2 regions of the Mesorhizobium sp. B2-4-7 genome follow, and region 1 is predicted to be linked to the other one. Evidence: predicted binding sites of a transcription regulator. Region 1 holds the regulator's gene; the other holds the start of a gene.

Region 1 (4,010 bases):
GCAGGAACACCGGGTCGTAGCCGAATCCGAGCTCGCCGCGCGGCGGCCAGACCAGCGTGCCTTCGGCCTCGCCGCGGTAATATTCGGCCTCGCCGTCGGGAAAGGCGAGGCAGATGACGGCGACGAAGCGACCCTTGCGCTGCTCGGCCGAGGCGGCGCCGACTTCCTGCAGCGCCACTTCGGTGCGCTGCATGGCGATGCCGAAATCCCTGCTGCCATCAGGCGTTTCGGCCCAGTTGGCGGTGTAGACGCCGGGCGCGCCGTCAAGCGCGTCGACGCACAGGCCCGAATCGTCCGACAGCGCCGGCAGGCCCGTCGCCTTGGCCGCGGCGAAGGCCTTGATATAGGCGTTCTCCTCGAAGGTTGTGCCGGTCTCCTCGGGTTCGGGCAAGCCATAGTCCTTCGCCGATTTCGCCTCGAATCCGAATGGCGCCATCAGATCGGCGAATTCGCGCAGCTTGCCTTCATTGTGGCTGGCGACGACGATCTTTTTTCCGTCGAGAGAATGCATCAAAGTCCCCAGATTCTCGGCTCGGCGAATTCGATCGAATTGCCGGAGGGATCGCGGATATAAAGCGAGCGGCCGCCTTGCGGCCATTCGAATTCGCTTTCGACAGCGATGTTCTTCGCCTTCAGATGGGATTTCCAGCGGCTGATTTCATCGGCGGTCGCCGCAAAGCAGAGATGGCCTTCGCCCGATGTGCCGTGTGGCGGCACTTTCAGCCTCGCGTCGGGCGCAGGCGGGATCCTGGTCGCCTCGGCGTTGAAGACCAGCAGCACGCCGGCTCCGCAACGGAAGAACAGATGGCGGCCCTCGACCTTGCCGAGAGGAGTGAGGCCGAGGATGTCGGTGTAGAAGGCTTCGGCAGCGGCGAGGTCGGTGACGTAAAGAGCGGATTCAAGAATGGCAGAGGGGATCACGAGGCACCCCCCTCTGGCCTGCCGGCCATCTCCCCCGCAAGGGGGGAGATTGGCAGCGTGAGCGCCCGCTCATGGTATTCTATGCTGATTACTGGCGAAGACAACAGCCGATCTCCCCCCTTGCGGGGGAGATGCCCGGCAGGGCAGAGGGGGGTGCCCAGGCTCCGCATGAATAAACTACGCCACCGCCATCTGCTGCAAACTCACCAGCCTCTGGATGCCTTTCTTGGCCAGGCCCATCAGCTCGGCGAACTGCCCTTCCGAAAAGGGCTCGCCCTCGGCCGTGCCTTGGATCTCGACGATGCCGCCCTTGCCGGTCATGACGAAATTGGCGTCGGTGCCGGCCGAGGAATCCTCGATATAGTCGAGGTCGATGACCGGCTGGCCGTCATGGATGCCGCAGGAAATCGCCGCGACATGGTCTTTCAGCACCTTGGCGACGCTCACCATCTGCCGGGCCTCCATCCAGCGCAAGCAATCGTAGAGCGCCACCCAGCCGCCCGTGATGGAGGCGGTGCGGGTGCCGCCATCGGCCTGGATGACGTCGCAGTCGACGGTGATCTGCTGCTCGCCCAGCGCCTGCAGGTCGACCACCGCGCGCAGCGAGCGGCCGATCAGCCGCTGGATCTCCAGCGTGCGCCCGCCCTGCTTGCCGGCGGAGGCCTCGCGGCGCATGCGCTCGCCTGTCGAGCGCGGCAGCATGCCATATTCGGCCGTCACCCAGCCTTTCCCGGAATTGCGCATCCAGCCCGGCACCTTTTCTTCCAGGCTTGCCGTGCACAAGACATGCGTGTCGCCGAACTTCACCAGGCACGAGCCTTCGGCATGTTTGGAGATGCCGCGCTCGAAGGAGATGGCGCGCATTTCGTCGAACTGGCGTTTGGAGGGGCGCATTCGGCCTGCTTTCTTGTCAGCTTTTTTGAATCTTGGCCGGCTTTTAGACGCATGCGGGGCACGGCGTAAAGGAAAATGGACCGGCGGCCGCAAACGCGGCGACACCGGGGTGATCGCGCAACACGACACCGGGTTGCGCGCAGCGCCGCGAAGTCTATATCCTTGAACCGGAGGTTATGGCCGCAATGACCAAGGCAGTCGATCCCGCTTCGCAGTCGCTCGCTCTTCACACGCCGGCACTTCAGGCGCCCGCACTTCAGGCGCTCGACATGCGTTCGCGCGACATCTTCCGGCGCATCGTCGATTCCTATCTGAGGGACGGCGAGCCCGTGGGATCGCGCAGCCTGTCGCGCATCCTGCCGTCCTCGCTGTCGCCCGCCACCATCCGCAACGTGATGAGCGACCTCGAACATCTCGGCCTGATCTACGCGCCGCACATCTCGGCCGGCCGTCTGCCGACGCAGGCCGGCCTGCGCTTCTTCGTCGACGCCTTTATGGAACTGGGCGACCTCTCCGACGAGGAGCGGCGCAGCATCGAGGCGCAGGTGCGAGCCTCCGGCTCGGGCGCTACCCTGGAACACATGCTGACCGAGGCCAGCCAGATGCTGTCGGGCATGTCGCGCGGCGCCGGCCTGGTGCTGGCCGCCAAGAACGAGGTGGCCCTTAAGCACATCGAGTTCATCCAGCTCGAACCGACCAAGGCGCTGACCGTGATGGTGTCGCAGAACGGCGACGTCGAGAACCGGGTCATCGATCTGCCGGCCGGCATCACCGTCTCGCAATTGCACGAGGCCTCGAATTTCCTCAACGCCCATATTCGCGGCCGTACGCTGGCCGAGGCGCGGGCGGAGGTCGAGCGTATCAAGGAAGAGACAAGGGCAGCGCTCGACACGCTGTCGCAGGACCTGGTGGAGAAAGGGCTGGCGGTGTGGGCCGGCGCGGAAAGCGGCCTGCCGGCGCGCCTGATCGTGCGCGGCCGCGCCAATCTGCTCGAAAACGTCACCGCCCAGGCCGACATCGAACTCCTGCGCCACCTGTTCGAGGACATGGAGACGCAGGACGGGCTGATCCAGCTGCTCGACCTCGCCGAGGCGGGACCGGGCGTGCGCATCTTCATCGGCTCGGAAAACAAGCTTTTCTCGCTCTCCGGCTCGTCGCTGGTCGTGGCGCCTTACCGCGACAAGGACGCCCGCGTCGTCGGCGCGCTCGGAGTCATCGGCCCGACCCGGCTCAACTATGCCCGCATTGTCCCGATGGTCGACTATACGGCGCAGCTGATATCGCGCATGCTGCGCTGAGAGCTGGGATCGATCCAGCCGGCCGAGGAGAGAAAAGATGGCGCTGGAATCGTTCAAGGCCCAGATCAGCCTGCTGCTGGAGGAGATGGTCAACCAGCCTGAGGATGTGCGCGAAGTGCAGGAGCAATTGCGCGAGAAGCTGCGCGAAATCCGCGCCATGGGCATGCCGCTGCCGGCCGACCTCGTCGAACTGGAAAAGAACCTCGACGCCGATCTCGACGCGGATACCTGACCCGAATTCCTTCAACTCCCCGTGTCGTCCGGAACGACTGCCGAGCCCGCCCGTTCCCTTGGTGCATGTGACCTCGGTCTTGGGACAACGACATGCATGAAGAAGCGAGAAGCTGGAGACTGGGATGATCCGACTTGCCGGCGCGGTGGCGCTCCCTGCTGCCTTGCTCTTCGCCGCGACGGCATTGGCCCAGCAGGCAGAGCCGGTGCTGAAGGGCGCGGCCGCATTCGGTGACTGGCGTGCCGACGAGCCGGGCGTGCGCCGGCTGATCAGGCCGCAAGACCAGCCCCGGCCCTATGTCACCAGATCCGCTTCGAACAGCGCCGGTCCGGTGCAAAGGCCTCGAGGCGCCGAGCCGCGGCTGCCGGCGGGTTTTTCGGCGGAACTGATCGCGTCGGGCATCGATAATCCGCGCGTCGTGCGTGTCGCGCCCAATGGCGACCTGTTCGTCGCCGACAGCGAGGCCAACCAGATCCGCGTCTACCGTCTCGGCGAGGGCAGCGCGAAACCTGTCAGGGACGGCATCTTCGCCCGCAATCTCAACCGGCCCTACGGCATCGCCTTCTATCCGCCAGGGGACAGCCCGCAGTGGATCTATGTCGCCAACAGCGACAGCATCGTGCGCTTTCCCTACCGCGATGGCGACCTGAAGGCCTCCGGCGAGC
Region 2 (4,010 bases), on a different contig from region 1:
CACCACGGCAAAGCTCGCCGGTCCCGAGACATGGGCGATGCGCCTGCGGCCGAGCCGACAGAAATGCTCCACTGCCAGCCGCGCGCCGCCAGCGTCGTCGGAGACGAAGGCGACGGCGTCGGGATCGGGCTGGGTGAAGGCATAGATCACCGGAATGCGCAGATTGGACAGGTCGACCGGCAGATGACGGTCGATGCGCTTGCCGGTGGCGATGATGCCGTCGACGCGCTTGTCGAGCATGGCCTCGACATGGAGCTGGCCGAGACGCGGATCCTCCTCGACATTGCACAGGAACACCGAGACGCCGGCGTCGACCAGCGCGTCGGAAATGCCCGACATCAGCGGCAGCGAGAAGCGGCCATAGGTATCGTTGGTGAGCAGGCCGACGGTGAAGGAGCGTCGCCGCAGCAGGCTCTGCGCCAGGCTGTTGGGCCGGAAGCCGAGGCGCTGCGCGGTCTCGCGGATGCGCTCGCGGGTCTCGGCGGTCATGCGGCCCTGGTCGTTGAGCGCCTTCGAGGCGGTGGCGACGCTGACGCCAGCCTCGGCCGCCACGTCACGCAAGGTGACGGGCTTGGGAAAGGCTGGCTGATCGTCCAATGCCATTGCGGCGAAAATCCCGATTGGGAAAAGGTTTTCTCTTACAGGCCGGAATGACCCGGCCAATGGCCGAGCCCGCTCGGAAATGTTTGGAAAAACCTTTTCTCAACCCAAACTAGGCCAGATCCAGAGGCTGTTCAAGAGGAAAAGTGGCTGGTCCTCCGGTGGTGCGAAGTGGCCGCCGGAGGGCGGGCTCACGGGCTCGCCGCCCGGCGAGTTCATCAGGCGAATTCCTGATCGGCAGCCGTCAGTGCTGCCCACGGCGCGAGCCGGCCAAAGCAGCAATCGGCGACATGTCTACAAACGACTCTTCGGTCTTAACGCTTGCGCAAATATTATCGGCTAGTTCGCTAGTCATGGCCTCGTGGCGGAGCGGCTACGCTGGAGACGGCAAATCTCTGAAGCCTCGGTTCGATCCCGAGGCGAGGCCTCCAAAAAATCATATGACGTAGAGCCTGCGTCGGACCATCAAGGGCGATGGGTCTTGCCAGCTTGCATTTGCGGCCTGGGCCGGACAGGTCCTCGTCTTCGTTGTGACGCTGACGCGCCGGCAAGAAGACTGCTACCCAGCCGACTTGCGCGCTTTCAGCATCTGACGATCGGGGTCACGTGGCATGCGGCCGGCGTTAAAGCAGCCTATTTGCATTTGGCATGCAGGGCACTCGCCAAAAGAGTGCTATGGAAGGGCGAGAGCTTGCCCGCTCCGACTTTCCCCGACATTCGAGGCCATTTTCGTGCGTGAACCGTCGCTGTTGCCCGTCTTTGGAAAACTTGGCGCCAAGGGACCCCGTGTCGTCGCGGTGGAACCGGTCCCGTCGGCAGGTATCGCCCCACGGCTGCGGGAGGCCCTGGCCGCCCATGGCGGCATGGTGCTGAAGCTGTCGGTCGTCGCCTGGACGATATCGGTCCTGGGCATGGTCTTCTTCATGTTGCAGGGCTGAGGCAAATGGCCAACCGCTACGCACTGCGCATGGACTTGCCCCAAAGCTGGGCCATCATCGACGTCTTCACCGGCCAGCCCGTCGTCGTCAGGCAAAGAGCGATGGTCGGCATGAGCCCGCGCGACGCCAACGCCATGGTCGATCAGATGAATGTCCGGGACGTCAAGCGCCGGGAGAAGGCGGAGCGTAAATCCTGATCCAGCGCCGTTCGCCTGTCGTCTCAGCGGAAGTCGTCGGCCGTCAGCACATACATGCTCTTGCGCGTGCGGTCATAGGCCTTTGACGCTACGTCGCGGATAACACTGCTCTCGGTGTCGAAGGTGGCGAGATAGCCGGCTTCATTGGCTGCCGTCGCCGGCTGCATCCTCGTCATGGCATCGGCGGCGACCGAGAAGGAAATCTGGAACATGCCGTCATAGCCGACGAACCGGATGCGCTTGCCGGCCTCGTCGTAGCTGCGGCTGCGGTTGGGGAAGGTCAGGCTCATGATTTTGCCTCCGTCGTTTTCTTCACCGCGCGTTTCTTCTTCGGCGTCGGGTTCAGGGCCTCGGCCACGCGGTCGGCTTCTTCCTTGGCCAGCCGCAATTGCCTCAGCCTTGCCGTCTTGATCTCCCTGGCCCTCGCTTCGGACATATATTCGGCTGTTGCCTTGTTGCGCTCCGCCGTCTTCTTCTGCTTGTCGACAAAGCGCGCTTCAGCTTTTTCCATGATCGTCTGGTTGCCGTCGGCCATCGAGGAAATCTCCCTTGAGTCTGAAATCGTGAAAATGAACTTGTCCGATAAATAGGTACTCTGCCGGGAAAATTCAAATTTTTGAAATATTTGGTCGTTTTTCCGACCCGATGAACCCAGGCGCCGAAATAATACTATGATTATTCAATATCCGCTCGGAATAAATTTTGGCACTCCTATCTATCGAGTGCCAAAGAGCCTATAGAAGGGGGCGGCCGCCTATGCCGGCCCCAGAAAGAAGTTCTCATGAAATTTCGGCCACTCCACGACCGCGTCGTCATCCGGCGCGCCGAAGGCGATATCAAATCCAAGGGCGGCATCATCATTCCCGACAATGCCAAGGAAAAGCCGCAGGAAGGCGAAGTGATCGCGGTTGGTCCCGGCGCCCGCGACGAAAACGGCGCACTTGTTCCGCTCGACGTCAAGGCCGGCGACTTGATCCTGTTCGGCAAATGGTCGGGCACGGAGGTCAAGATCGACGGCGAGGATCTTCTGATCATGAAGGAAGCCGACATCATCGGCGTTATCGAAAAGAGCATCGAAGCCAAGAAGGCCGCCTGACTGAAGCGCCGCGCCTCTGCGCGGTGACGGCTCCACTCCAAATGCGAACTGGATAAAATCATGTCTGCCAAGGAAATCAAATTCTCCACCGATGCGCGCGACCGTATGCTGCGCGGCGTCGAGATCCTCACCAATGCGGTCAAGGTCACGCTCGGCCCCAAGGGCCGCAACGTCATCATCGACAAGGCCTATGGGGCGCCGCGCATCACCAAGGACGGCGTCACCGTCGCCAAGGAAATCGAGCTTGCCGACAAGTTCGAGAACATGGGCGCGCAGATGGTGCGCGAAGTGGCCTCGAAGACCAACGACCTCGCCGGCGACGGCACCACCACTGCCACGGTGCTGGCCGCCTCGATCCTGCGCGAAGGCGCCAAGCTGGTTGCCGCCGGCATGAACCCGATGGACCTCAAGCGCGGCATCGACCAGGCCGTCGCGGCCGTCGTCGTGGAAATCAAGGCGAAGGCCAAGAAGGTCAAATCGTCGGCCGAGATCGCGCAGGTCGGCACAATCGCCGCCAATGGCGATACCAGCGTCGGCGAGATGATCGCCAAGGCGATGGACAAGGTCGGAAATGACGGCGTCATCACCGTCGAGGAAGCCAAGACCGCGAACACCGAACTCGACGTCGTCGAAGGCATGCAGTTCGACCGCGGCTATCTCTCGCCCTATTTCGTCACCAATGCCGACAAGATGCGCGCGGAGCTGGAAGAGCCCTATATTCTCATCCACGAGAAGAAGCTCGGCAATCTGCAGGCAATGCTGCCGATCCTCGAAGCGGTGGTGCAGAGCGGCAGGCCGCTGCTGATCATCTCCGAGGACGTCGAAGGCGAGGCTCTGGCGACGCTGGTCGTCAACAAGCTGCGCGGCGGCCTCAAGGTCGCGGCCGTCAAGGCGCCGGGCTTCGGCGACCGCCGCAAGGCGATGCTGGAAGACATCGCGGTGCTCACATCCGGCCAGATGATCTCCGAGGATCTCGGCATCAAGCTGGAGAACGTCACCATCGAGATGCTCGGCCGCGCCAAGCGCGTGCTGATCGAAAAGGACACCACCACGATCATCGACGGCGCCGGCACCAAGGCGACCATTCAGGCGCGTGTCGCCCAGATCAAGGGCCAGATCGAGGAAACCACCTCCGACTATGACAAGGAGAAGCTGCAGGAGCGGCTGGCCAAGCTCTCC

What was found. The regulator HrcA, encoded in region 1, represses chaperone genes, less so after heat shock. The targets are predictions, from matches to a motif close to GTTAGCACTCNCNNNNNGNGAGTGCTAAC.
Region 2: a site for HrcA is predicted at 2,437-2,465, ahead of FJ946_RS17060 (co-chaperone GroES). Genes of this name have one in related genera too.

What each region holds. Positions count from the first base shown of each region.
Region 1 is NZ_VFVH01000002.1:381,891-385,900, reverse strand. Features, by position in the region: gene rdgB (RdgB/HAM1 family non-canonical purine NTP pyrophosphatase) at 1-511, opposite strand, end outside; gene FJ946_RS08535 (VOC family protein) at 511-921, opposite strand; gene rph (ribonuclease PH) at 1,099-1,815, opposite strand; gene hrcA (heat-inducible transcriptional repressor HrcA) at 2,001-3,113, shown strand; gene FJ946_RS08515 (hypothetical protein) at 3,151-3,345, shown strand; gene FJ946_RS08510 (sorbosone dehydrogenase family protein) at 3,470-4,010, shown strand, end outside.
Region 2 is NZ_VFVH01000005.1:302,114-306,123, forward strand. Features, by position in the region: gene FJ946_RS17035 (LacI family DNA-binding transcriptional regulator) at 1-603, opposite strand, end outside; gene FJ946_RS17040 (hypothetical protein) at 1,332-1,538, shown strand; gene FJ946_RS17045 (hypothetical protein) at 1,544-1,735, shown strand; gene FJ946_RS17050 (DUF1488 domain-containing protein) at 1,759-2,025, opposite strand; gene FJ946_RS17055 (hypothetical protein) at 2,022-2,270, opposite strand; gene FJ946_RS17060 (co-chaperone GroES) at 2,517-2,831, shown strand; gene groL (chaperonin GroEL) at 2,892-4,010, shown strand, end outside.